3 regions of the Viridibacillus sp. KH_047 genome follow, and region 3 is predicted to be linked to each of the others. Evidence: a T-box and tRNA genes for the amino acid it is inferred to sense, from the RefSeq annotation. Region 3 holds a T-box; the other regions hold tRNA genes.
The links. A T-box is a leader RNA that pairs with one kind of tRNA and senses whether it is charged. The one in region 3 lies ahead of pheS (phenylalanine--tRNA ligase subunit alpha), so its partner is inferred to be a tRNA-Phe.
Positions count from the first base shown of each region.

Region 1: it encodes a tRNA-Phe, which carries the amino acid that the T-box ahead of pheS (phenylalanine--tRNA ligase subunit alpha) is inferred to sense. The anticodon was not compared.
Region 2: it encodes a tRNA-Phe, which carries the amino acid that the T-box ahead of pheS (phenylalanine--tRNA ligase subunit alpha) is inferred to sense. The anticodon was not compared.

Region 1 is NZ_CM174479.1:808,013-817,445, forward strand. It holds rRNA gene AC3IS5_RS04060 (16S ribosomal RNA) at 1-898, shown strand, start outside; rRNA gene AC3IS5_RS04065 (23S ribosomal RNA) at 1,083-4,012, shown strand; rRNA gene rrf (5S ribosomal RNA) at 4,148-4,263, shown strand; tRNA gene AC3IS5_RS04075 (tRNA-Val) at 4,273-4,348, shown strand; tRNA gene AC3IS5_RS04080 (tRNA-Thr) at 4,367-4,442, shown strand; tRNA gene AC3IS5_RS04085 (tRNA-Lys) at 4,455-4,530, shown strand; tRNA gene AC3IS5_RS04090 (tRNA-Leu) at 4,550-4,634, shown strand; tRNA gene AC3IS5_RS04095 (tRNA-Gly) at 4,660-4,734, shown strand; tRNA gene AC3IS5_RS04100 (tRNA-Leu) at 4,741-4,829, shown strand; tRNA gene AC3IS5_RS04105 (tRNA-Arg) at 4,859-4,935, shown strand; tRNA gene AC3IS5_RS04110 (tRNA-Pro) at 4,940-5,016, shown strand; tRNA gene AC3IS5_RS04115 (tRNA-Ala) at 5,035-5,110, shown strand; tRNA gene AC3IS5_RS04120 (tRNA-Met) at 5,138-5,211, shown strand; tRNA gene AC3IS5_RS04125 (tRNA-Ile) at 5,228-5,304, shown strand; tRNA gene AC3IS5_RS04130 (tRNA-Ser) at 5,327-5,419, shown strand; tRNA gene AC3IS5_RS04135 (tRNA-Met) at 5,452-5,528, shown strand; tRNA gene AC3IS5_RS04140 (tRNA-Asp) at 5,532-5,608, shown strand; tRNA gene AC3IS5_RS04145 (tRNA-Phe) at 5,638-5,713, shown strand; tRNA gene AC3IS5_RS04150 (tRNA-Gly) at 5,718-5,791, shown strand; tRNA gene AC3IS5_RS04155 (tRNA-Ile) at 5,799-5,875, shown strand; tRNA gene AC3IS5_RS04160 (tRNA-Asn) at 5,886-5,960, shown strand; tRNA gene AC3IS5_RS04165 (tRNA-Ser) at 5,966-6,056, shown strand; tRNA gene AC3IS5_RS04170 (tRNA-Glu) at 6,061-6,132, shown strand; gene AC3IS5_RS04175 (MerR family transcriptional regulator) at 6,403-7,167, shown strand; gene AC3IS5_RS04180 (TraR/DksA C4-type zinc finger protein) at 7,257-7,748, shown strand; gene AC3IS5_RS04185 (MFS transporter) at 7,975-9,177, shown strand; gene AC3IS5_RS04190 (dipeptidase) at 9,223-9,433, shown strand, end outside.
Region 2 is NZ_CM174479.1:569,438-578,870, forward strand. It holds rRNA gene AC3IS5_RS02845 (23S ribosomal RNA) at 1-820, shown strand, start outside; rRNA gene rrf (5S ribosomal RNA) at 957-1,072, shown strand; tRNA gene AC3IS5_RS02855 (tRNA-Asn) at 1,084-1,158, shown strand; tRNA gene AC3IS5_RS02860 (tRNA-Ser) at 1,164-1,255, shown strand; tRNA gene AC3IS5_RS02865 (tRNA-Glu) at 1,278-1,352, shown strand; tRNA gene AC3IS5_RS02870 (tRNA-Val) at 1,368-1,443, shown strand; tRNA gene AC3IS5_RS02875 (tRNA-Met) at 1,466-1,542, shown strand; tRNA gene AC3IS5_RS02880 (tRNA-Asp) at 1,546-1,622, shown strand; tRNA gene AC3IS5_RS02885 (tRNA-Phe) at 1,652-1,727, shown strand; tRNA gene AC3IS5_RS02890 (tRNA-Thr) at 1,735-1,810, shown strand; tRNA gene AC3IS5_RS02895 (tRNA-Tyr) at 1,820-1,903, shown strand; tRNA gene AC3IS5_RS02900 (tRNA-Trp) at 1,916-1,989, shown strand; tRNA gene AC3IS5_RS02905 (tRNA-His) at 2,007-2,082, shown strand; tRNA gene AC3IS5_RS02910 (tRNA-His) at 2,127-2,202, shown strand; tRNA gene AC3IS5_RS02915 (tRNA-Gln) at 2,209-2,280, shown strand; tRNA gene AC3IS5_RS02920 (tRNA-Gly) at 2,289-2,363, shown strand; tRNA gene AC3IS5_RS02925 (tRNA-Cys) at 2,376-2,449, shown strand; tRNA gene AC3IS5_RS02930 (tRNA-Leu) at 2,492-2,573, shown strand; gene AC3IS5_RS02935 (ATP-grasp domain-containing protein) at 3,368-4,585, shown strand; gene AC3IS5_RS02940 (CotY/CotZ family spore coat protein) at 4,602-5,042, shown strand; gene AC3IS5_RS02945 (YheC/YheD family endospore coat-associated protein) at 5,298-6,338, shown strand; gene AC3IS5_RS02950 (helix-turn-helix domain-containing protein) at 6,611-7,150, opposite strand; gene AC3IS5_RS02955 (proline racemase family protein) at 7,380-8,390, shown strand; gene AC3IS5_RS02960 (dicarboxylate/amino acid:cation symporter) at 8,428-9,433, shown strand, end outside.
Region 3 is NZ_CM174479.1:981,513-990,945, forward strand. It holds gene AC3IS5_RS04945 (glycoside hydrolase) at 1-669, shown strand, start outside; gene AC3IS5_RS04950 (bile acid:sodium symporter family protein) at 801-1,775, opposite strand; gene AC3IS5_RS04955 (FAD-binding oxidoreductase) at 2,008-3,393, opposite strand; gene AC3IS5_RS04960 (C40 family peptidase) at 3,698-4,843, shown strand; gene sspI (small acid-soluble spore protein SspI) at 5,084-5,290, opposite strand; gene AC3IS5_RS04970 (zinc-binding dehydrogenase) at 5,427-6,404, shown strand; gene AC3IS5_RS04975 (TrmH family RNA methyltransferase) at 6,428-7,198, shown strand; T-box leader at 7,262-7,492, shown strand; gene pheS (phenylalanine--tRNA ligase subunit alpha) at 7,610-8,647, shown strand; gene pheT (phenylalanine--tRNA ligase subunit beta) at 8,660-9,433, shown strand, end outside.

The DNA.
Region 1 (9,433 bases), 170 kb from region 3:
AGACTTGAGTGCAGAAGAGGAAAGTGGAATTCCAAGTGTAGCGGTGAAATGCGTAGAGATTTGGAGGAACACCAGTGGCGAAGGCGACTTTCTGGTCTGTAACTGACACTGAGGCGCGAAAGCGTGGGGAGCAAACAGGATTAGATACCCTGGTAGTCCACGCCGTAAACGATGAGTGCTAAGTGTTAGGGGGTTTCCGCCCCTTAGTGCTGCAGCTAACGCATTAAGCACTCCGCCTGGGGAGTACGGCCGCAAGGTTGAAACTCAAAGGAATTGACGGGGGCCCGCACAAGCGGTGGAGCATGTGGTTTAATTCGAAGCAACGCGAAGAACCTTACCAGGTCTTGACATCCCAATGACCGCTCTAGAGATAGAGTTTTCCCTTCGGGGACATTGGTGACAGGTGGTGCATGGTTGTCGTCAGCTCGTGTCGTGAGATGTTGGGTTAAGTCCCGCAACGAGCGCAACCCTTGATCTTAGTTGCCATCATTAAGTTGGGCACTCTAAGGTGACTGCCGGTGACAAACCGGAGGAAGGTGGGGATGACGTCAAATCATCATGCCCCTTATGACCTGGGCTACACACGTGCTACAATGGACGATACAAAGAGTCGCTAACTCGCGAGGGTATGCTAATCTCATAAAATCGTTCTCAGTTCGGATTGTAGGCTGCAACTCGCCTACATGAAGCCGGAATCGCTAGTAATCGTGGATCAGCATGCCACGGTGAATACGTTCCCGGGCCTTGTACACACCGCCCGTCACACCACGAGAGTTTGTAACACCCGAAGTCGGTGAGGTAACCTTTATGGAGCCAGCCGCCGAAGGTGGGATAGATGATTGGGGTGAAGTCGTAACAAGGTAGCCGTATCGGAAGGTGCGGCTGGATCACCTCCTTTCTAAGGATAATTACGGAAACAGATCTTGGATCTGTCGATTAACGTCTTGCGTTCAGTTTTGAAGGCTCATTGTAAAATGATCTTCAAAACCTTGTTCTTTGAAAACTGGATAAAACGACATTGAAGCAAATTAAGTAACACATTTTTTATTATTAAGTTTTTTAGGCTTAATAACTAACTTTTAGGTTAAGTTATTAAGGGCGCATGGCGGATGCCTTGGCACTAGGAGCCGAAGAAGGACGGCACTAACACCGATATGCTTCGGGGAGCTGTAAGTGAGCTTTGATCCGGAGATTTCCGAATGGGGGAACCCACTGTTCGTAATGGAGCAGTATCTTGACGTGAATACATAGCGTCTTGATGGCAGACCCAGGGAACTGAAACATCTAAGTACCTGGAGGAAGAGAAAGAAAAATCGATTCCCTGAGTAGCGGCGAGCGAAACGGGAATAGCCCAAACTAAGAGGCTTGCCTCTTGGGGTTGTAGGACACTCTATATGGAGTTACAAAGGAATGAGTTAAATGAAGCGGTCTGGAAAGGCCCGCCAGAGCAGGTAACAGCCCTGTAGTTGAAAGTTCATTCTCTCTTGAGTGTATCCTGAGTACGGCGGAACACGTGAAATTCCGTCGGAATCTGGGAGGACCATCTCCCAAGGCTAAATACTACCTAGTGACCGATAGTGAACCAGTACCGTGAGGGAAAGGTGAAAAGCACCCCGGAAGGGGAGTGAAATAGATCCTGAAACCATGTGCCTACAAGTAGTTAGAGCCCGTTAATGGGTGATAGCGTGCCTTTTGTAGAATGAACCGGCGAGTTACGATTACATGCGAGGTTAAGTTTTAGAAGACGGAGCCGTAGCGAAAGCGAGTCTGAATAGGGCGAATGAGTATGTGGTTGTAGACCCGAAACCAGGTGATCTACCCATGTCCAGGGTGAAGGTAAGGTAACACTTACTGGAGGCCCGAACCCACGTACGTTGAAAAGTGCGGGGATGAGGTGTGGGTAGCGGAGAAATTCCAATCGAACCTGGAGATAGCTGGTTCTCTCCGAAATAGCTTTAGGGCTAGCCTCGTGATAGAGAATCCTGGAGGTAGAGCACTGTTTGAACTAGGGGTCCATCCCGGATTACCGAATTCAGACAAACTCCGAATGCCAGTGATTTATGCACGGGAGTCAGACTGCGAGTGATAAGATCCGTAGTCAAAAGGGAAACAGCCCAGACCACCAGCTAAGGTCCCAAAGTAATTGTTAAGTGGAAAAGGATGTGACGTTGCTTAGACAACCAGGATGTTGGCTCAGAAGCAGCCATCATTTAAAGAGTGCGTAATAGCTCACTGGTCGAGTGACGCTGCGCCGAAAATGTATCGGGGCTAAACAATTCACCGAAGCTGTGGATGGACATCTTAGATGTCCGTGGTAGGAGAGCGTTCTAAGTGCTGTGAAGTCAGACCGGAAGGACTGGTGGAGCGCTTAGAAGTGAGAATGCCGGTATGAGTAGCGAAAGACGGGTGAGAATCCCGTCCACCGAATGACTAAGGTTTCCTGAGGAAGGCTCGTCCGCTCAGGGTTAGTCGGGACCTAAGCCGAGGCCGATAGGCGTAGGCGATGGACAACAGGTTGATATTCCTGTACCACCTATTTACCATTTGAGCAATGGGGGGACGCAGTAGGATAGGGTAAGCATGCTGTTGGTTATGCATGTTCAAGCAGTGAGGCGTGAAATGAGGCAAATCCCATTTCTATAACGTTGAGCTGTGATGACGAGGACGTATGTCCGGAGTTCCTGATTTCACACTGCCAAGAAAAGCCTCTAGCGAGGTAAAAGGTGCCCGTACCGCAAACCGACACAGGTAGTCGAGGAGAGAATCCTAAGGTGTGCGAGAGAACTCTCGTTAAGGAACTCGGCAAAATGACCCCGTAACTTCGGGAGAAGGGGTGCTCTAGTAGGGTGAAAGCCCGAGAGAGCCGCAGTGAATAGGCCCAGGCGACTGTTTAGCAAAAACACAGGTCTCTGCAAAACCGTAAGGTGACGTATAGGGGCTGACGCCTGCCCGGTGCTGGAAGGTTAAGAGGAGTGCTTAGCGCAAGCGAAGGTGCGAATTGAAGCCCCAGTAAACGGCGGCCGTAACTATAACGGTCCTAAGGTAGCGAAATTCCTTGTCGGGTAAGTTCCGACCCGCACGAAAGGCGTAACGATCTGGGCACTGTCTCAACGAGAGACTCGGTGAAATTATAGTACCTGTGAAGATGCAGGTTACCCGCGACAGGACGGAAAGACCCCGTGGAGCTTTACTGTAGCCTGATATTGAATTTTGATACATCTTGTACAGGATAGGTAGGAGCCAGAGATTCCGGAGCGCCAGCTTCGGAGGAGGCGTTGGTGGGATACTACCCTAGATGTATTGAACTTCTAACCCATGCCCCTTAGCGGGGTAGGAGACAGTGTCAGGCGGGCAGTTTGACTGGGGCGGTCGCCTCCTAAAGAGTAACGGAGGCGCCCAAAGGTTCCCTCAGAATGGTTGGAAATCATTCGTAGAGTGTAAAGGCATAAGGGAGCTTGACTGCGAGACCTACAAGTCGAGCAGGGTCGAAAGACGGGCTTAGTGATCCGGTGGTTCCGCATGGAAGGGCCATCGCTCAACGGATAAAAGCTACCCCGGGGATAACAGGCTTATCTCCCCCAAGAGTCCACATCGACGGGGAGGTTTGGCACCTCGATGTCGGCTCATCGCATCCTGGGGCTGTAGTCGGTCCCAAGGGTTGGGCTGTTCGCCCATTAAAGCGGTACGCGAGCTGGGTTCAGAACGTCGTGAGACAGTTCGGTCCCTATCCGTCGTGGGCGTAGGAAATTTGAGAGGAGCTGTCCTTAGTACGAGAGGACCGGGATGGACACACCGCTGGTGTACCAGTTGTTCTGCCAAGGGCATCGCTGGGTAGCTATGTGTGGACGGGATAAGTGCTGAAAGCATCTAAGCATGAAGCCCCCCTCAAGATGAGATTTCCCATTACGCAAGTAAGTAAGATCCCTCAAAGACGATGAGGTAGATAGGTTCGAGGTGGAAGTGTGGCGACATACGGAGCTGACGAATACTAATAGATCGAGGACTTAACCAAATTTTACTTAACAAACTTCAATGTAATTTATCCAGTTTTGAGAGAATAAGAAAAAAACTTTTCTAAAATAGCAAAAAAAACACTTGCTAAACTTTAAAAAAGATGTTATAATAATTCTTGTCCTTAAGAAAATAGTCTAGTGACGATAGCAAAGAGGTCACACCCGTTCCCATGCCGAACACGGAAGTTAAGCTCTTTAGCGCCGATGGTAGTTGGGGGTTTCCCCCTGTGAGAGTAGGACGTTGCTAGGCGAACAATATGGAGGATTAGCTCAGCTGGGAGAGCACCTGCCTTACAAGCAGGGGGTCGGCGGTTCGATCCCGTCATCCTCCACCATTATTTTTAATAAACAATGCCGGTGTAGCTCAGTTGGTAGAGCAACTGACTTGTAATCAGTAGGTCGAGGGTTCGACTCCTTTCGCCGGCACCATTCATTTCATATGAGCCATTAGCTCAGTTGGTAGAGCATCTGACTTTTAATCAGAGGGTCGTAGGTTCGAATCCTACATGGCTCACCATTTTTAAAAAACATTATATGCGGGTGTGGCGGAACTGGCAGACGCACTAGACTTAGGATCTAGCGCCGCAAGGCGTGGGGGTTCGACTCCCTTCACCCGCACCATAATTTTTAAGTTTATCAGCATATTGCGGAAGTAGTTCAGTGGTAGAACACCACCTTGCCAAGGTGGGGGTCGCGAGTTCGAACCTCGTCTTCCGCTCCAAAATATGCCGGGGTGGCGGAACTGGCAGACGCACAGGACTTAAAATCCTGCGGTAGGTGACTACCGTACCGGTTCGATTCCGGTCCTCGGCACCAACTTTTAATATAATACAAGTGATATAAATGCGCCCGTAGCTCAATTGGATAGAGCGTCTGACTACGGATCAGAAGGTTGTGGATTCGACTTCTGCCGGGCGCGCCATTAACGGGAAGTAGCTCAGCTTGGTAGAGCACTTGGTTTGGGACCAAGGGGTCGCAGGTTCGAATCCTGTCTTCCCGACCATTAATACTTTAACCCTATGGGGCCTTAGCTCAGCTGGGAGAGCGCCTGCCTTGCACGCAGGAGGTCAGCGGTTCGATCCCGCTAGGCTCCACCAATTTATTGCTAAATTTAATACCATCATGGCGGCGTAGCTCAGCTGGCTAGAGCGTACGGTTCATACCCGTGAGGTCGGGGGTTCGATCCCCTCTGCCGCCATACTAACCAAACTAAAGGACCTTTAGCTCAGTTGGTTAGAGCAGACGGCTCATAACCGTCCGGTCGCAGGTTCGAGTCCTGCAAGGTCCACCATCTACACAACGTTATATTTTTTGGAGGAATACCCAAGTCTGGCTGAAGGGATCGGTCTTGAAAACCGACAGGCGGGTCATACCGCGCGGGGGTTCGAATCCCTCTTCCTCCTCCATTTTTAAAAAGTTAATTTCATAATATCATTATCGCGGGGTGGAGCAGTTCGGTAGCTCGTCGGGCTCATAACCCGAAGGTCACAGGTTCAAATCCTGTCCCCGCAACCAAATGGTCCGGTAGTTCAGTTGGTTAGAATGCCTGCCTGTCACGCAGGAGGTCGCGGGTTCGAGTCCCGTCCGGACCGCCATTTTTTAAAAATATTGTATTAATCATCATGGGTCAGTAGCTCAGTTGGTAGAGCATTAGATTGAAGCTCTAAGTGTCGGCGGTTCGATTCCGTCCTGACCCACCATGATGCGGGTGTAGTTTAGTGGTAAAACCACAGCCTTCCAAGCTGTTGTCGAGAGTTCGATTCTCTTCACCCGCTCCAATTTTATGGGCCTATAGCTCAGCTGGTTAGAGCGCACGCCTGATAAGCGTGAGGTCGATGGTTCGAGTCCATTTAGGCCCACCATTAAAATTTTTCCGAAGTAGCTCAGTGGTAGAGCATCCGGCTGTTAACCGGACGGTCGTAGGTTCGAGTCCTACCTTCGGAGCCATATATGGGGAAGTACTCAAGTGGCTGAAGAGGCGCCCCTGCTAAGGGTGTAGGTCGCGTAAGCGGCGCGAGGGTTCAAATCCCTCCTTCTCCGCCATATAGGCCCCTTGGTCAAGCGGTTAAGACACCGCCCTTTCACGGCGGTAACACGGGTTCGAATCCCGTAGGGGTCATACTAAAAAACCATTAGAATCATATTTGATTCTAATGGTTTTTTTGCGTTTGGAAAGTAAATTGAAAAGGCGTATTTTTAATGAGTTAAAGCAATTTTTGCAGATTATGAAAAAGAGTTCTTTATAATTAGGCAAGATAAAAATCATCATAAATATATGAAGTAACATACTAAGTAAGGGCTGTTTGCGGTACTTAGATTTTTTATATTATATACTGTTGACCTTAACGTTACGTCAAACTATATAGTAGAAACATGGAGGTGAAAAGAGATGGAAATGACGATTCAAAAACTTGCTCAGCTGTCAGGAGTTAGTTCAAGAACATTGCGTTATTATGATGATATTGGCTTGTTAAAACCTGCACGTGTAAATTCTTCAGGTTATCGTATTTATGGGCAAGAAGAGATTGATTTGTTACAGCAAATATTATTTTATCGTGAATTAGGATTTAAGTTAGAAGTCATTAAAGAGATCATAACAGTCGAGAATTTTGACTATAAGAATGCCTTAATGGAGCATTATAAGGCATTAATGGAGAAACGCCAACAATTAGATGTCATGATAACAACAGTAACTAAAACGATTAGTGCTATGAATGGAGGAATTCAAATGTCAAACGAAGAAAAGTTTGAAGGTTTAAAGGAAAATTTGATTTTAGATAATGAAAAACAATATGGCCAAGAGATACGACAAAATTACGGAGAAGCTACAGTTGATTCTTCAAATAATAAAGTGCGAAAAATGACCGAACAGCAATATGAAGAAGTGCAAGCATTAGAGCAAGAAGTGATGAGTTTATTAAAGCGAGCAATGGAAACTGGTCAAGCTGATAGTGATGTTGCTCAGCGTGCTGCTGAAACACATAAGCGATGGTTAATGTATTATTGGCCAAAGTATAGCAAAGAAGCACATGCAGGACTTGCAGAAATGTATCTGGCAGATGAACGTTTCACGAGCTATTATGACAAAGAGCAAACTGGTACAGCGCAACTTTTAAGAGATGCTATATTAATCTATACTGGAATGAACAATTAGAGTACTGCAAAAAGCAGTACTCTTTTTTATGTTTGATTTAAAAAATATAGGAAATAATAATAAATAGGTTATATTAATGGAGGAATAAAATGACGAACACAAAATATCAAAATTTAAAAAATCAAATGATACAAGAGTTATTTGTGTTGCAGGGAAGAAAATATACACATGAGCCCCTAGAGTCAACAGAGTTATCCAATTATGACAACCATCCTGCAGATCAAGCAACTGATTTAACAGACCAAGTGACAGAAATGGCGATAGGCGAACATAATGAACAGCAAATTGAAAAACTTGAGGCTGCGTTGCGAGCTATTGATGATGGTACGTATGGAAAATGTAGCGAATGTGGAGAAGACATTCCATTTGGTCGATTAGAGGCTATTCCAACAGCACTTACATGTGTTGAACATGTACCAGATGATAAGGTACCTACTGACAGACCTGTTGAGGAAGAAATATTAAATGCTTCAACAGAGCGACCTATACTGGATGAAAGATCGATTGTTGATAATGAGGACAGTTTTCTAGAAGTAGAAGCATACGGTTCCTCAGATTCACCTAGCGACCAAATAGAATAAAGCAAAAATGGGACTGTGAAGATACAGTTCCATTTTTGTTGTGCTCAATATTAATGACAATTATATGAAGTTAGAAAGCTCTTTGATGAATTATTCAGAAAATTATATACATGTTAAGTGTACATAATAGTAAAATGGAAATATATAGATTTTATTGTATATAGAGTATTTATAGGTTTAATTACAGTTTCATCAACCGATTGATAAATAAGGGGTGAAAATAAAGATGTGGGAAAAATACTCTTTATTACTTAGTGGAATCGGCGTATCGTTTTTTGGAAATTGGATTTACATAATCGCGTTGAATGTATTGGTTCTTGATATGACCAAATCAGCAGTAGCAGTTGCAGGTATTTATATTGTAGGCCCTGTTGCAAAGTTACTAACGAATTTCTTTGCCGGCTCCATTATTGATAGGCAGAATAAGAGAAGATTAATGATATTGTCTGATGTGGTTAGAGGTTTACTAGTGCTACTTGTGCCTTTTATGGGGTCGATTTGGATTATTTATACCATAATATTTGTTGCAAATATGGCCGGCTCCTTTTTTGGGCCCAGCTCTACTTTTTATATTACGAAATTTGTAAAGGAAACCGATCGACGACGATTCAATTCAATCATGAGTATGATGAATTCAGGTTCGTTTTTAATCGGCCCAGCGCTTGCAGGTATACTAATTGCAACAGTTGGTACAACGATATGTGTCGTGATTAACGCAGTTACATTCTTTTGTTGTGCGATTTGTATTTACTTGTTACCAAATATTGAAGATGAAACAATATTAAAGCGGGAACCAATTACATTAAAAATGATGTTAGCAGATTGGCAGGTTGTTAAGTCATATATAAAACAAGACCATCATTTTATAAAAGTATATTTATTATTCCAAGTTGCTTTAATGATTGCTTTTTCTCTAGATTCACAAGAGGTGACATTTATTAAACAGAACTTAGGATTATCTAATCAAATGTATGGAATAATCGTTAGTATTACGGGCATAGGCTCGATTATTGGAGCATCTATATCAGCAATGTTGGTGAAAAAAATATCATTACAAACGTACTTTGCGGTAGGTATGTTGATGACAACAGTTGGCTATTTATTATTTTACAGCTCGGTAGGGTTTTGGACAGCTACTGCAGCATTTATCTTTTTAGGGTTCTTTATGTCATTCGCCAACTCAGGATATGATACTTTCTATCAAAAAAATGTGCCAACAGAAATTATGGGGCGGTTTGGTAGTGTTACAGCAATGTTCTTAAGTATTTTACAAATTTCATTTACTTTTATTATCGGTGCTCTAGCTGAATGGTTTTCTTTACAAATGGTGGCTGTAGGGTTTTCGGCAATAGCAGTGCTACTGTCGGTTATATTGTGCACACAAGTATTTCAAAAATCAAACAAGCGATATTATGCTGAAACATCGTAACCATGTATAATATGTGCAGTAAGATAGCTAATGGGGGTACAACATATGAATATTATCGATTTGCATTGTGATGTGTTATGGAAATTGTCCATAGCCGAAGAACCACTTAATTTTAGAAATGCACCACAATTACAAGCAAATTTAGAACGCTTAAAGCAAGGAAAAGTGAAGGTGCAATTTTTTGCGATTTTCGTAGATGAAGATATACCTCAAGGGAGAAAATACTTAGAGGCACTCCGCCAAATTGAATTATTCC
Region 2 (9,433 bases), 410 kb from region 3:
GTAGCCTGATATTGAATTTTGATACATCTTGTACAGGATAGGTAGGAGCCAGAGATTCCGGAGCGCCAGCTTCGGAGGAGGCGTTGGTGGGATACTACCCTAGATGTATTGAACTTCTAACCCATGCCCCTTAGCGGGGTAGGAGACAGTGTCAGGCGGGCAGTTTGACTGGGGCGGTCGCCTCCTAAAGAGTAACGGAGGCGCCCAAAGGTTCCCTCAGAATGGTTGGAAATCATTCGTAGAGTGTAAAGGCATAAGGGAGCTTGACTGCGAGACCTACAAGTCGAGCAGGGTCGAAAGACGGGCTTAGTGATCCGGTGGTTCCGCATGGAAGGGCCATCGCTCAACGGATAAAAGCTACCCCGGGGATAACAGGCTTATCTCCCCCAAGAGTCCACATCGACGGGGAGGTTTGGCACCTCGATGTCGGCTCATCGCATCCTGGGGCTGTAGTCGGTCCCAAGGGTTGGGCTGTTCGCCCATTAAAGCGGTACGCGAGCTGGGTTCAGAACGTCGTGAGACAGTTCGGTCCCTATCCGTCGTGGGCGTAGGAAATTTGAGAGGAGCTGTCCTTAGTACGAGAGGACCGGGATGGACACACCGCTGGTGTACCAGTTGTTCTGCCAAGGGCATCGCTGGGTAGCTATGTGTGGACGGGATAAGTGCTGAAAGCATCTAAGCATGAAGCCCCCCTCAAGATGAGATTTCCCATTACGCAAGTAAGTAAGATCCCTCAAAGACGATGAGGTAGATAGGTTCGAGGTGGAAGTGTGGCGACATACGGAGCTGACGAATACTAATAGATCGAGGACTTAACCAAATTTTACTTAACTAACTTCAATGTAATTTATCCAGTTTTGAGAGAATAATAAAAAACTTTTCTAAAATAGCAAAAAACACTTGCTAAACTTTAAAAAAGATGATATAATTATTCTTGTCCTTAGGTAATACAATAGTCTAGTGACGATGGCAAAGAGGTCACACCTGTTCCCATGTCGAACACAGAAGTTAAGCTCTTTAGCGCCGATGGTAGTTGGGGGTTTCCCCCTGTGAGAGTAGGACGTTGCTAGGCGATCATATTATTCCGAAGTAGCTCAGTGGTAGAGCATCCGGCTGTTAACCGGACGGTCGTAGGTTCGAGTCCTACCTTCGGAGCCATTTTTGGAGAGCTGTCCGAGTGGCCGAAGGAGCACGATTGGAAATCGTGTAGGCGAGTAACCTTGTCTCAAGGGTTCAAATCCCTTGCTCTCCGCCATACACATTATCATTTATTATATGGCCCCTTGGTCAAGCGGTTAAGACACCGCCCTTTCACGGCGGTAACACGGGTTCGAATCCCGTAGGGGTCACCATTTATAACATTATACGGAGGATTAGCTCAGCTGGGAGAGCACCTGCCTTACAAGCAGGGGGTCGGCGGTTCGATCCCGTCATCCTCCACCATTTAAATTAATAATACCATTATCGCGGGGTGGAGCAGTTCGGTAGCTCGTCGGGCTCATAACCCGAAGGTCACAGGTTCAAATCCTGTCCCCGCAACCAAATGGTCCGGTAGTTCAGTTGGTTAGAATGCCTGCCTGTCACGCAGGAGGTCGCGGGTTCGAGTCCCGTCCGGACCGCCATTTTTAAAAAAAGAATATTAAATTATTATGGGTCAGTAGCTCAGTTGGTAGAGCATTAGATTGAAGCTCTAAGTGTCGGCGGTTCGATTCCGTCCTGACCCACCATAATAATGCCGGTGTAGCTCAGTTGGTAGAGCAACTGACTTGTAATCAGTAGGTCGAGGGTTCGACTCCTTTCGCCGGCACCATGTTTTTCTGGAGGGGTAGCGAAGAGGCTAAACGCGGCGGACTGTAAATCCGCTCCTTCGGGTTCGGCGGTTCGAATCCGTCCCCCTCCACCATTTTTTTATTTTAGGGGCATAGTTTAACGGTAGAATAGAGGTCTCCAAAACCTTTGATGTGGGTTCGATTCCTACTGCCCCTGCCAATTTAAATTATATAATGGCGGTTGTGGCGAAGTGGTTAACGCACCTGATTGTGGTTCAGGCATTCGTGGGTTCGATTCCCATCAGTCGCCCCATTTAATTTTTGACAATAAAATAATTCAGATATAATAATATTATGGCGGTTGTGGCGAAGTGGTTAACGCACCTGATTGTGGTTCAGGCATTCGTGGGTTCGATTCCCATCAGTCGCCCCATATTATTGGGGTATAGCCAAGCGGTAAGGCAACGGATTTTGATTCCGTCATGCCCTGGTTCGAATCCAGGTACCCCAGTTAAATTTGCGGAAGTAGTTCAGTGGTAGAACACCACCTTGCCAAGGTGGGGGTCGCGAGTTCGAACCTCGTCTTCCGCTCCATTTTCTATTTACGGCGGCATAGCCAAGTGGTAAGGCACAGGTCTGCAACACCTCTACCACCGGTTCAAATCCGGTTGCCGCCTCCAATTATTTTTAAAATAACTACATATGATCTATAATAATATTATGCCGGTGTGGCGGAATTGGCAGACGCGCACGACTCAAAATCGTGTTCTTTCGAGAGTGTCGGTTCGACCCCGACCACCGGTATCCTAAACTATATATACATTAAGACTCTAGCTTATGTGCTAGAGTCTTTTTTTGTGTTTTTTGAATACGACTATTTTTATCAAAGATCCTTGCAGTGATTTAAAGGAGGTATTCAATGAGAAAGAGCGCATTAACAGAACAACAATTAACATTCATTCAGACGTTATTTTAGAGCCTATTATACACGCGGCCATAGGGATGCAACAATCATGTTCTATAGTAATGAATTAACTGCTGCTAAGAAAGTGATAGGAAAAGTACTCGTAAAATTCACTCACATGACTTAGAGGAGTTTATCATACAGAGTAAGGAATTATCTAAAGATTGTCACGATTAACACACGCTTACGTGTTCTCAGAATTATTTGTAAGCCAAGAAAAAATTTGAATGGTCAGCATTCAAAATCATTTTACGAAGTACGATAGCAGCAGGTATAGATGTCTTAATCCTAATGACGATAGTAGGATATACGGACAAATCTATGGGGAAATGATATTCTTCAATTTAAACATAAGAAGTTTGGGTCTTTAAAGGGCTTGAAAATATAAAGGAGAGTATAGAAAAAGAGCGTGCTTATAGTCTATGGCGGAAGAATTACAAACTATAAATTTTCCTAAGGGTTACTTGTCGATTTTGCTCTGAAAAAGTAGAGTTTTAGTTAAATTAAATTATTCCAATTATAAATTATTTATTCATAGTTAATTTGACCTAAACAAATCAAGTCGCCATTGAATAAACTATTTTTAAAGACTAAAATGCCAATAAAGACACTAGAAAGGTTGATAAGCAAATTTATGAAAACAATTATTTTTATAGGTAGTAATAAATCCGGTTCAAGTAGAGAGGCAATGAAGGCCGCTGAAAGGCTAGGGTTTTTTACTATATTATTAACCGATAGGAAACGGTTCCTTGAAAACAGACTTGATTTCCCCGAAGTTCACCAAATGGTTCTGACTGAATTGAGTAATCATAATTTGTTAAAAGAAAATATAAGAGCAATACAAGCACAAGGAAAAAAAATAGAAGCTATATTGAGTTTTATTGATCCTTATGTCCATGTAGCAGCAAAGCTGTCAAAAGAATTTGATTTGACTGCAGTGTCCCCTGAACCTTTAGAGAAAATGGAAGATAAGCTTTCAACACGTGAACTTTTAAAAGATCTTCCGGTATCCCCCTATTTTGTAAAGTTTGAAAAAGATGATTCCTTAGAAGACTTTATCGATAATCAAAAAGGGTTATTTCCTCTCATTGTAAAAACCCCCGTTTCAACTGGTTCTAAAGATGTGTTATTTGCCAAAGATGACAAGCAATTAGAACAATCCATTAATGCATTATTAATGAAAGGGAACAGAGAGTTATTAATTGAGGAATATTTAGAGGGTCCTCAATATTTGATTGAAGCTTGTGTGTACAAAGGAAAAGTTCATATTATTGCAGTCCTTGAACAAGAAATAACGTTTTTCGACCGTTTTATTGTTACTGGTTATTGTTTGTTGGGAGATATGGACAAAGCCCTTTACAATAAAATCTATGAAACCGTTTGTTTGGTACTGGAACGTTTTAATTTGAATAATGGATCTTGCCATTTAGAAATGCGATTAATTAGTAATGAATGGAAACTAATTGAAATAAACCCTCGGATATCAGGGGGAGCAATGAATCGAATAATTGAAACGGCCTATGGAATTAATTTAGTTGAAGAAACCATAAAGATTTTTTTAGGACAAGAGCCTAATCTCGAAAAAAAATACAAAAGATTTGTATTTGCACAATATTTAACAAGTGTATCTACTGGTACTTTAATAAAGGTAACAGGAAAAAATCGTTGTTCTCGGATAGACGGGGTGGAGGAAGTTTTTATTAAGCCTAAAAAAGGGAAGGTATTACATCCACCTTTATCTATGGGCGATCGCTATGGATATGTGTTGGCTTCTTCAGAAAATAAAGAAGAAGCAATCAGGACTGCTAAGGAAGCTGCAAAGGAAATCCGTTTTTATATTGAACCTATTTAATTGGAGTGGATAAAAAATGATAGATGGCCGACATGAAAAAAAAGAAGAAGATGAGTCCGTTTGTAATCTGAAACCTACTTTGAAAAAGATTTATGAAACTCAGAACAAGGCAAAATTACCAATCTTTCGAGGTATACTTCAGGAAACCATCCCATTTATTTTATATTCCTCAGCAACTGCTGAACCTTATTTTGCCTTTGGTACTACCACGACCTCACAATCCCTATTTAGAACTTGTTTTTTCCGTATTGAGGATTTAATTGACTCGAATGTCTCCCTATCATTATTACGTCCAATTGATATAGAAGGAAATTGTTTAGACACTATACACATTCCGTATCGATTAGAAAAAACGAATATTAAAGTGATTGTATGCATACATGAATTTTCCGGTATTCAGTGTATCAGCCCTAAATTAATAGATCGTCAAAGTATCATTGTTGAACAAAAGTGCTAGGAACAAAAGACGAATTAGCATTTTCGAATCTTTGATCCATCGGTCTTACTAAGCATCTTTAGATATTTAACAAACTTGATTGGAATTTGGAATGCATGCTTTTGGGTTTATTTTGCATGTATCTTTGTAATTGTACAGAGAAAATCATAAATTAATAATATAGGATATAGGTGTTCATAAAAAGAAGAATACTGGATAGTCTTTTCAAATAATTTTCTTAGAATGGTATCTTTTATTAAGGAGAGATGGAAAAATATGATCTTAATTGGAATGCTGCATCATAGAGCAGAACCTGAGAAAGTAAAGAAGGCCTATGCCTATTCTGTTGTGGCTAAAGCTGAAGGTGTGGAATTTTTTTACTTTACAGCTGGTAAAGTTGATATTGAAAACCAAAAAATTATCGGGAAATATTATGAAAATGGTGTGTGGATTGAAAAGGAATATCCATTTCCAGATGTCATTTATAATGCAAGTTATCCCTTAGGTGAAAAAGCAGAGCAAACCTTCGACTATTTATCTGAGAGGATTACATTTACTAGTCATTCAATCGGAGATAAATTGAGTGTCCATAAAAGGATTAAGGAAGGTGAGGATTTTAAACAATACCTGATTCCAACACTCGAACTAACTAATGTCAAATATTTACTGGATATGATTAATCTATATCCAAAAATCGTTATGAAACCTATTTCTGGCCACCAAGGTGAGGGCATCCTTTTCATTGAAAAAGAAGATGATAAATTCAAAATTAATGACTCAGGCAAAATCTCAATTTATACGAAAGAAGAGTTATTAGACTTGGCGTTACTTAAAATTCAGGAACAAGAATATATAGTTCAAAGGTTTATTTCAAGTCAGATAAAATCAGGCCATGTATTCGATTTCCGTTTGCATGTACAAAAAAATGGAGAAGGAAAATGGGTCATAACATCAATATACCCCCGTATAGGACCTTTGGGCAGTATTACATCTAATTTAGGTAGTGGGGGTTATACTGCTTATCTTGATCATTTTTTACAAAAAGAGTTTAATGATGACTGGTTTAATGTCAAAAGATTACTTGAGCATTTTTCATTAAGCTTTTCTAACCATTTTGATTCATTATACGATGATTTCCCACTCGATGAATTAGGAATCGACGTTGGAATCGATGAAAACCAAAGATTGTGGTTATTTGAAGTAAATTGGCGGCCTGGAATCCCAATAATATTTAATAGTGAATTAGACGTAGCAAGAAACACGATTCATTACGCCAAATATTTAGCCCTTAATAACAAGAACTTGTCTTCGAATTGAGGTTTAGAGAAATGTAACTGCCTTTACTTTTGGAGAAGGTAGTTTTTTAATAGAAATTTTATCTGGACTGCATACAACATTAGGTAAATAAAAAAATTTGTTTTTGAACTAGCGGAGGCTTTACTCGAAGATCAATGAGCTGCGTAGACTGCTCTTTTTTCTTGTTCTTAGGTTTCTACAATATTTGAGGACTAAAAAAAGAGGAGGGAAATTTCTCTCCTCTTTTATTATTATTTAGTAGTTATAGAAACAAAATCAGGATTTATTGATTTTTATTCCGAAGAAACACATAAAAATTTAACAGGTTTGCTTGCGAGATTCAACCAATAATGCGGACTACTAGAGTCGATGATAATGGAGTCATGTTCGTTTAAATGATATTCTTCATCATTTATTTGTACGGTCAGCTTGCCATCTAAAACATACAGAAATTCTTTTCCGTGATGAGTAAATTGATTCCCCTTGTTTTCTCCCGGATTTAGAATTATAAGAAGTGGGTTAAAGCCAAGGCCTGTATGATTGCCGGATAGGTCTTTGTAAATGAATTGGTTGACGGTCAAATCCGCACTGTTATTAATTCCTCGAATGACAGTCGGCTGATTTTGTTCTGTTTCTGTGTTGAAAAAGTAACTAGGATTTACTTGAAGTACTTCGGATATTTTCTTGAGCGATTCTAGTGTTAGAGATGATTTCATACGCTCAACTTGTGATAGAAAACTGATGGATAAATCAGTCTTGTCTGCAATTTCCTTAAGGGTTAATTTTCTTTCTTTTCGTAGGCTTTTTATTGTATCTCCAATTGTTTTGTCCATAACAATACCTCATCTCAATGTATGTAAAGCATACACCATTATATATTTTAAAAATAAAGTTGACAGAATATTATCTCTAATCTAATATTAGGTTATCGTAATTTAAGTAATACTTCAAAAGTATTGAACTTTCACTTAAATTATAAAACATATGTTAATAAATAACTAGAGACTCTTTTTATAAGTAATTTTGAAACAGTATATTAAAAATTGGATTGGAGAGATTTAAATGATTATTAAAAAAGTATATACAACAGTTGATGTACATGTTGCAGGCGAACCATTACGAATTATTACGGACGGGCTACCCGAGATAAAAGGAGATACTCAATTGGAAAGACGTGCTTACTGCATGGAACATCTTGATTACATAAGAGAAGTGCTGATGCTTGAACCAAGAGGGCATCACGGTATGTATGGATGTATTATTACGCCTCCTGCAAGCCCTCATGCAGATTTTGGAGTTCTGTTTATGCACAATGAAGGTTGGAGCACGATGTGTGGACATGGAATTGTTGGTGTGATCACGATGGGGATAGAAACAGGTCGTTTCACCGTGACAGAAGAAAATCAGAAATTTATTATCGATAGTCCTGCAGGTGAAATAGTAGCTTATGCAAAATGCAATGGCTCTATTGTGGAAGCGGTTTCTTTTGAAAATGTCCCGTCATTTGTATTGGAAAAAGATATGCCTGTAAGTATTGATGGTTATGAATTCAATGTTGATATCTCATTTGGAGGTGCTTTCTACGCAGTTGTTAAAAGCAAAGAGATGAGCTTGAAAGTAAATACTAAAGATTTACCAGCAATTCAAAAATGGGGAACAAAAATCAAACGATATATAGAAGATAAAATAGATGTAGTTCATCCACTTGAAAGTGGTCTTCGTGGCATTTATGGTGTTATTTTCTCAGATGATCCAGTAGGAGAGAATGCAGATTTGCGCAATGTGACAATATTTGCAGATGAACAAATCGACCGCTCACCTTGTGGTACAGGGACGTGCGCAAGATTAGCGAGCCTTTATGCACATGGTGAATTGGAAGACCAGGGAAGCTTTGTTCATGAAAGCATCACAGATGGCCAATTCATTGGAGAGATTTTATCGATTAGCAATGTAGCGGGGTATGAAGCGGTCATTCCAAAAGTTACAGGAGAAGCTTATTTGACAGGTTTCCACCAATTTTTAGTTGATCCACGCGACACTTTACCAAGAGGATTTTTACTGGAAGAGATCTGATATTTTCGAGCTTTAAAGAAAGAAGGGGTGGTGTAAGTTGTTAAAGTGGTGGAAAAAGAAAAATCTTTTTATTCAAGTCGCAATCGGGGCAGTAATTGGAATAATTATTGGATTGGTATTTGGACAGCAAGCAGGTTATCTTAAACCAATTGGTGATATATTTATCAGATTCCTTCAAATGCTAATTGTACCGTTAACTTTCTTTGTTCTAATTGATGGTATTACAAATTTACCAGGAATGAAATCATTAAAATCAATTGGGGGTATGACTTTTTTATACTATTCACTAACAACTATACTTGCAGCCTCAATTGGTATAGGAGTCGCCCTTATAATGAATCCTGGTAAGAACGCACAAGGATTATTAACTGGTGGTAAAGAAATTGCACCACAAGAGTTCAGCTTCATTGATAATATAGTTGAATGGGTGCCTAACAATATTATTGCGGGGATGGCTGAAACGAATATGCTACAAATAATAATTGTAGCGGTCATCATAGGAGTCGCATTACTCAGCTTGGGTGAAAAAGTAAGCGGTATGAAAAAGTTGATTAATGAAGGTGCAATATTGATGTTGAAAATAACGGATATCATTATGATGCTTGCTCCAATTGGAATTCTTGCATTACTTGCGAATTTAGTCGGAACAACAGACACAAAAATATTGTATGAATCATTGCACTATGTTTTAACGGCACTTATCGGTTTGGCAATTTTGTTGTTTATTGTGTATCCGACAATGATTAAGATATTCACTAAATTTAAGCCTTTAGGTTTTTTTAAGACAATAAGCCCAGCACTCCTTGTAGCTGCAGCAACATCTTCTAGCAATTCCACTTTACCAGCGTCCATGAGGGTGTCTAAACAACTTGGAATTTCAGATAAAATATACGGTTTTACATTGCCTTTAGGTGCAACAATTAATATGGATGGGTTGGCAGTCACTTTTGGTGTGACAGGAGTTTTTGCGGCTAATCTATATAATATACCAATTACGTTTTCTTTAATTATGCAATTTGTTTTTTTAGGATTGGCTTTATCGA
Region 3 (9,433 bases):
TATCTACAAAAAGAATGGGGAATGGTAGTCGGAACTGAGGGAGGCAATGATTTTGCTAACAAAACCATTGCTTTTGCACATGGAATAGAAACCCCCTCATTTTCTTGGATGGATGAGGATATGAGTAAAAATAAAGAGAGTAATTATTATGTAGGAAGATACTATTCAAGTACTGGTGGAGTTCCGGAGCTATTTTCTAAGCAAATACCAGTAAAGGATAAGTACAAGAAATTATTTTTGGATTCAAACTACACTATCCCGTTATATAAGTTAGTTTACAATGATTCTGTAATCACGACTTATTGGTGGGGATGGGGTACTCTAAAAATAGCAGATGAAATTGAAAATAGAATGCTGTATGAAATACTTTACAATGTCCCCCCTCTTTATCACATTGATAAACACGAGTGGGAAAAGTACAAAACAACAATAATAAACCACTCAAAAGTGTGGTCAAATTTCAGCAAAAAAGCAATAAAGGAAGAAATGACAAATTATAAAATTCTTTCAGATGACAGATTAGTTCAAATGACTGAATATGGTGAAGATTTAAGTGTAGTAGCAAATTTCTCTGAAGATGAGTTTACTGTTCAAGGCGAGAAAATACCTGGGAAATCAGTGTTAATCGTTGATGGAAATAGTAAAACCATTTATACACCAAAGAAGTAATCGTAAAATAGATCTATTGTAACTAATCGTTTTAAGATAAAGACTATTCTTGCTAAAAAATAGTTAATCCCCACCTGAAAAATTAACAGGTGGGGATTATTTTGATTTCAGACAAGAAGACTTATCTCATTTTATGCTTTTTGTATAACAGTGGAGGTAGCTTTCTCAACCTCAACATGATCTACAGGACGTTTTGACCAATACGTTGCAAGGATTGGTCCGGAGATATTATGCCATACAGCTCCGAATGTACTTGGTAAAGCAGCAAGTGGACCAAAGTGTGCTGCGGCAAGTGCTACACCTAATCCAGAGTTTTGCATACCTACTTCAATAGAAATAGCGCGTTGATCTTGTAAAGAAAGGCCACATAATTTCCCTGCATAATAACCTAATAATAATCCTGCTCCATTGTGTAAAAATACAGCAAAGAATACTAACAAACCAGCAGAAGCAATTTTATCTTGGTTTCCTGAAACTACGGCTGATACTATGATAATGATAGCGAAAACGGAAATTAAAGGCACAATTGATATACTTTTATCAACGACCGTTGGCAAGAATTTACGAACAAGTATACCAAGGGCGATTGGAACGATAATAACTTGGATAATAGACATAAACATAGATTTCGCATCTACAGGCATCCATTGACCAGCTAATAACAATAATAATAATGGTGTCAAAATAGGTGCAAGTAATGTAGATACAGAAGTCATTGTAATAGATAGCGGCACGTTTCCTTTTGCTAAATACACCATAACATTAGAAGCAGTACCACCTGGAACAGAACCTAGTAATACAAGACCTGCAGCTAGTTCTGAAGGCAATTGCAAAATATAAGCGATTGCAAGTGCTGTTAAAGGCATAATCGTAAACTGAGCGATTATTCCGAGCAATACAGGCAATGGCTTTGTCAGAACTAGTTTAAAATCACTGGCCTTTAGAGTAAGTCCCATTCCAAACATAACAACCCCAAGTAATATCGTGATATATTGTCCGAATCCTAAAAAAGGTGTAGGTGCTAAGTAAGCTACTACGGCAATAAGCATTACCCACACAGCAAAGTATTTTCCGATAAATGTGCTAAACGTTTCAAGAGTTTTCATATGTACAGCATCCTTTCTATGTCTTGCTTGTAAATTCCCAAAATTGAATAGATATAAAACTATTAAAAGAGAGTGCTCCTTTATAATAATTTAAATATAAATATTATTCTGAAAATTTATAATGATATATTTATTATAATGATGATTTAGCATTTTACAAGATGATTTTAGAAAAACTAATAAAAATCCCGCTCCTAAAAACTATTAGAAGCGGGGTATCACATTTTAATACTTATTCTTCTATTCGAATAATCTTACCTGGATTCAAAATGTTCTTTGGATCAAGTGAGATTTTAATAGCTTTCATGACATTATATGATTCGCCATGTTCTTTAGCTTGATATTTTTGTTTCCCTATTCCAACTCCGTGTTCTCCAGTACAAGTTCCGTTGCGATCTAATGCAAATTGCACGATAGCTTCATTGAAAGCATCGGCTCTCTTAACTTCCTCTGCATCTTGCATATCAATCATAACTATCGCGTGGAAATTACCATCACCGACATGACCTAATACCCCACCTGGAAGATTAGCTGTATTTAGTTGCTCACGTGCAAAATGAACGGCATCTGATAAGTCTGAAATGGCTACGCAAACATCCGTTACCATCTGTTTTTTACCAGGGTGACCATGTGTATAAGCATATGCTAAGTTATGTCGAGCATCCCACAGTTTTGTACGAGCAGTATTATCCGATTCGAACTGTACTTCTACACAACCATGATCCTCCATAATTTCACGTGTAAATATCACATCTTGAGCTAAGCCTGCTTCATTACCGTGGAATTCGATAAATAGAGTTGGCTTTTCAGGATAATCCGTGTCGCTGTAATGATTTACTTGGTGGATAGACTCTTCGTCAACTAATTCAACTCGAGCAATCGGAATACCGACTTGTAAAACAGAAGTAACAGCAGCAATGGCATCTTCAACTGTAGGGAAGACAGCGCGAGCAGCCGTTTCGAATTCGGGAATACCATAAACCTTTAAAGTAAGTTCCGTGAAGCAACCAAGAGTACCTTCAGAGCCGACAAATAAACCATTTAAATGATAACCAGATGATGATTTTGCAGCTAAATTACCAGTGTGAATAATTCTACCGTCTGCTAACACAACTTCTAAGTCACGAACTTGGTCACGCATTACGCCATATCGTACAGCCGTAGTGCCACTCGCATTTGTCGCAGCCATACCACCTAAAGTAGCATCTGCACCAGGATCAACTGAGAAAAAGAGGCCGTGTTTTTTTAATTCTTTATTTAACTGCATTCTTGTCACACCAGGTTGTACTTTTACAAGTAAATCGTCTTGACGAATTTCTAAAATTTTATCCATGAAAGAAAAGTCAATTGTAATACCTTTCTCATAAGGAATAACATGACCTTCTAAACTAGACCCTCTCCCAAAAGGTACTACAGGAACTACTAGCCCGTTTGCAAGTTTCATAATTTCACTTACTTGTTCTTTCGTTTTAGGGAAAACAACGATGTCTGGAAGGGAAGCCACATGATATGATTCGTCTTGACCGTGAAGCTCTCTCACTGTCTCATTAACAGAGACTTGATCTCCATCTAGGAATTGTTTTAACCCTTCTACAATACTATCAACTGCTACTGTCATTTCAATTCGCCTCACTTCGTGTTTTTGAAAAATCCGAAATATGATTATTTTCGGATAATTAACAATGTAATAGAATTTATTATAATATGGTCACGATATTACGCAAGACAAAATATGGATAGAGCTATTTTAATAGAATGGTAGTTTGGAATAGATAAATTCCATACACTGTAGATTACATTTATGTTACAGTACATGTCGAAATATTGTTTTTCATATGGCAAAAGTTTAGACTGAAGAATAGTCAAGTAAAAAAACATAGCAAAAAACCCATAATATTACATAGAAAAGTAGATGATAATTAATGAAGAAGATATTCAAAAACGTTTTAGCAATAACCGTTTTAGCGGCTGCTCTATTACAAGTATCCCCTTCTTACGCTAGTCCTTCAAATGACTCAGCTCCGACAAAAGCTGAACAAAAAGCCTTAAAGCTTGAACAAAAAATCCAAAAGATTGATAACAGTATTATTGAAGCAATGGATAAGGTTGATCGACTAAACAAGAAAATTAAAAACTCAAACGAGAAAATTACTCAAACAAAAAAAGAAATTAAACAAACGCAAACAGAATATGAATTCCGTAAAACATTATATGAAGAACGATTAAGAGATATCCAAGGTGAAAGCAAGAGTGCATTTATGTTATATGCAGATGTCTTCCTATCATCTGAAGGTATGTCTGATTTCATCGACCGTACTACTGCAGTTACTCAAATTCTAAATAGCGATCAATCATTAATGACTGAGCTAAATGAAAAAGAAGACAAGCTAATCACATCAAAAACATCTCTAGATAAAATTAATAAAGAACTGAAAGAAGATAAAAAAGATTTAGCAAAAGAAATGAAGCAAATCAAAAAAGATAAAAAGAAAATTGAATCTAAACTGAAAGCAACGAAAAAAACAATTAAAGAAGAAAAGGCCGCTAAAAAAGCTGCAAAGGCTGCTCAAAAACGTGCAGAGAAAGCGGTAAGAGAAGCAGCGAAAACAGCGTCATATGAAGATGAAAAATCAGTGAGTTTATCACCAATAGTGAATATCACAAAAAAAACAACAAACAAAAATGATGTTCTAAACCTTACAAATCAAAAACCTTCAGGCGGAAATGCATCTGGCCTAATTGGTTATGCGAAGAATTTCCTCGGCGTACCGTATGTATGGGGTGGTACTTCACCATCAGGCTTTGATTGTTCAGGTTTAATGCAATATGTTTACCGTTCTGAAGGTATCAGTCTTCCAAGAACGTCTAGTCAACAACAAAATGCAGGTACTCGTATTTCACCAAATGATGTCCAAGCTGGTGACTTAGTGTTCTTTGGTAGCCCTGCGTACCACGTTGGTATGTATATCGGAAATGGCCAATGGTTACATGCACCACAAACTGGTGATGTAGTGAAAATCGCATCTTACAATCCATCTAGTTTCTCTAGTGCAGCACGCGTAAGATAATTAAAAGTGAAATAGACAATTTTTCTATTCTCTAATATATGAATAGTGTGTAACAAGCTGAACTAAGTGATTTTATTAGTTCAGCTTTTTTATATAGAGATAAGGTAAAATTTGTTGGAGTTTTATTTGACTAAGAGAAAAATTAAGACTCGAAATGAGAACTTACTAGGTGGGAATACCTTTTCGCTAAATGAAAAACTGCCCAAGCGAAGTTGAAATCGTTTGGACAGCTTTTTTTTATTAGGCCATTGCTTTGGCTAAATCTTGCATAAAGTTTTGTTGTTTTTGTTGATCTGCATTGTTCCACCATGCTTCTAAAAAGACGCCAAGTCCAGGGAGTAAATGCTCCTCACCGCGTTTAATTGCATCTTCAACAACACTCTTCAGTTCTTCGGCACTTTGACCTTGAACATTAGCTTTAACGGCTTGTCGAATTTGAAAATTCATACTTCATCCCTCCTATTTTCATTTTTGCCGTTAGGCTCGATAGTTATACATTCATTTGTTAAAATTAGAATGGTTGATATTATTTACTATTGTGAATTTTGCAAAAAACATTACGTAACTAAGGGGTTGTTTTATCATGAGAGCATTTGTTTTTGAAAAAGGGTCTTTTAAAGTTTCTGAATTACCTAACCCACAAGCTGGTACTTTAGAAGCAGTCGTTGCGATTAAAGCTGCAGGGTTAAACCGTCGAGATTTGTATACACCTGGACGTTTAGGAAATGATAGCGAGGCGCTTATTTTAGGTTCTGATGCAGCCGGTATTATTGAAGCAATTGGTGAGGGTGTGACAGATTGGGCAGTAGGCGATGAAGTCATTATTAATCCTTCGTTGCGTTGGTATGAAAATTCTGATGTACCTCCTGCTGATTTTGATATTTTAAGCTTTCCTGACAACGGAACATTTGCGGAGAAAATTGCTATTTCAGTGGAACAACTTGAGCGAAAGCCAGTACATCTTTCATTTGAAGAGGCTTCTGTAATTGGTATTTCACCATTAACAGGTTATCGAGCCTTATTTACAAAAGGGCAAATAGAAGCGGGCCAAACAATATTTATCCCAGGAGCAGGTAGCGGTGTTGCAACGTTTTTAATCCAAATGGCTAAGAATGTTGGAGCTAGAGTCATAGTCTCATCTCGTAATGAAGAAAAACGAAATGCAGCGCTTGAGATCGGTGCTGATGTTGCGATTGATACGCATGCTGACTGGGTAGAATTATTAAAAGAGGAACAAATCGATGTTGTTATTGAAAGTGTTGGACGCGCCACTTTTAATCGCTCTTTGGATGTTTTAAAAAAGGGTGGTAAAATAGTATTGTTCGGTGCAACAACAGAAGACGTTGTCGATTTTGACTTACGAAAATTTTTCTATGGACAATATACATTGTATGGGACTACAATGGGAAGTCGCGAGGAATTCCGTGCATGCCTTGAGCATTTAGCGAAATTTAACACGCATCCAGTGATGGACCGAACTTTCTCATTAGATGAAGCGGAACAAGCGCTTGAATATTTAAAAGAAAATCATCAGTTTGGCAAAATAACTATAACGATTTAAAAACTAAAGGCGGTATACATTTTATGAAAAGAATAGAATCACCACAAAATTCACTAGTGAAGTATTGGAAAAAGCTAGTGACAACTAGAAAAGAACGTGAACGCTCTGGCGAATTTATCGTTGAAGGATTCCATTTAGTTGAAGAAGCAATTAAAAACAATGGTGAGGTACTAACAATTATCGTCCGTGAAGGTGTGGACATTCCACATACATGGAATATGGATGACATTTTTGTTGTAGAAGTAACACAAGCAATTGCAAAAGAATTATCTGAAACAGAACACCCTCAAGGGATCTTCGCACAATGTAAACAACGTGAGGTAACAGAGGAAGAACAAACAGGCTGGACTAAATTATTATTAATTGATGCAGTTCAAGATCCGGGCAATGTAGGTACAATGATTCGTACGGCAGATGCAGCTGGTATTGATGCGGTTATTCTTGGTAAAGGCTCAGCTGATGCTTTCAATCCAAAAACAGTACGCTCTGCTCAAGGCTCGCATTTCCATATCCCTGTTGTAAAAGGAGACCTTGGAGACTGGATTGACAATTTACAAGACCGTTTAATCCCAGTTATCGGGACAGCTCTAGATAATGCAGTAGTCTATTCTGAAGTGAAAAAAGGCGATAAATTTGCACTTATTATGGGCAATGAAGGCAATGGTATTCACCCAGACTTACTTGCAAAAACAGATGCCAATGTTATCATTCCGATTTTAGGGCAAGCTGAATCTTTAAATGTAGCAGTAGCTTCTGGTATTTTGTTATATAACTTCGCAGTTTCAGCAAAGTGACCTTGAAGAAAACAATTTAGTTGCGTATAATGATTATTATTGCATACAATAATTAAAAATAATTTAAATGCTTCGATCGGAAAAAGTATATGTTTCTACACTTTTAAGGGAGTGCTCGCCAAAGACTGCAAGCGTGCATAAAGTTGTATTACATGGAAGTTCACTCCGTTAGCAGCCACCGGGACCAGCAATTGCTGTAAAGGTAGGCCGGTTTAGAGCCGTTATGTCAATGAAGTGATTGTACTTAAGTACAATAACTAGGGTGGTACCGCGAACTATGTCCTCGTCCCTTTTTAGGGGGCGAGTTTTTTTGTGCAGATTTTTTATAGTCTACATAAAAGAAGGTTTGCATGTTTAGTAAAAACAATCTGTTTTTACTATTCGATATTGGAAGGAGGAATTTAAATGGCAATGGAAGAACAATTAAATCAGCTAAAGGAAGAAGCTTTAGCGAAAATTGCAGCGGCATCGAACTCTAAAGAGTTGAATGATGTGCGTGTTGCTTATTTAGGTAAAAAAGGTCCGATCACGGATTTATTAAAAGGGATGGGTAAACTTCCTGCAGAGGAACGTCCTAAAATGGGTGCTCTAGTAAACGTTGTACGTCAAGAAGTGACTGAGGTGCTTGAAGCACGTGCGCAATTACTAGAGGAAAAAGCGGTACAGGAACAACTTGAAAAAGAATCAATTGACGTGACTTTACCAGGACGTCCTATAAAAGTTGGTAGTAAACATCCGCTAACAAAGGTTGTTGAAGAAATCGAAGACTTATTCATCAGCATGGGATATGAAATTGCGGAAGGACCAGAAGTTGAAAAAGACTATTATAACTTCGAAGCATTAAACCTACCAAAAGGTCACCCTGCTCGTGATATGCAAGATACATTCTATATTTCTGAAGAGATTTTACTTCGTACACAGACTTCTCCTGTACAAGCTCGTACTATGGAAGAGAAACAAGGTGCTTCTGTGAAAATTATCTGTCCGGGTAAAGTATTCCGTCGTGACAGTGATGATGCTACACATTCGCATCAATTCAATCAAATTGAAGGACTTGTAATAAGCGAGAACATTACAATGAGCGATTTAAAAGGTACTTTGGATCTTTTCGCGAAAAAAATGTTTGGCCAAGAACGTGAAATTCGTTTACGCCCAAGTTTCTTCCCATTCACTGAGCCTTCAGTAGAAATGGATATCTCTTGTTTCAAATGTGGTGGAGCTGGCTGTAGTTTATGTAAACAAACAGGTTGGATTGAAATTTTAGGTGCCGGTATGGTACATCCAAACGTTCTTGAGATGGCTGGATACGATCCTAAAAAAGTTTCAGGCTTCGCATTTGGTATGGGGCAAGAACGTATTGCAATGTTGAAATATGGGGTGGATGATATCCGTCATTTCTATACAAATGACATCCGATTCTTATCACAATTCCACCGCACAGAAGAGTAAGGAGGGGTAAACATGCTAGTATCGTTAAAATGGTTAGAACAATATGTTGATTTACAAGGCCTAGAGCCAGCAGTTTTAGCAGAAAAAATTACACGTTCTGGGATTGAAGTGGACGGTGTTGCAAACCTAGCTGAAGGTATGAAAAAGCTAATGGTTGGCGAAGTGAAAGAAAAAGTAAAACACCCAGAAGCGGATAAATTAAATATTTGCCAAGTAGATTTTGGTGAAGAAGAATTATCACAAATCGTATGTGGTGCTCCAAACGTAGCAGTTGGTCAAAAAGTGATCGTTGCTCGTCCAGGTGCTCATTTACCAGGTGGTAAAATCAAAAAAGCCAAACTTCGTGGTGAAGTATCAAACGGTATGATTTGTTCATTACAAGAGCTTGGTATCGAAGGTAAATTAGTACCAAAAGCTTACAGTGAAGGTATTTTCGTATTACCTGCAGAAACACCAGTAGGGGCAGATCCACTTGAAGTGCTTGGCCTATATGACACAGTACTTGAACTTGGTTTAACACCAAACCGTTCAGATGCTATGAGTATGTTAGGTGTTGCTTATGAAGTAGGAGCAATCCTTTCAGAGGATGTTAAATTACCGGAACTAGAGTATACAGAATCAGCTGAAAAAGCTTCTGATTATTTAAAACTTCGTGTAGATGCACCGGTAGAAAACCCTATGTACGTAGCAAAAGTTGTGAAAAACGTTAAAGTCGCTGAGTCTCCATTATGGTTACAACAGCGTTTAATGGCGGCTGGCGTTCGTCCGCATAACAATGTTGTCGAT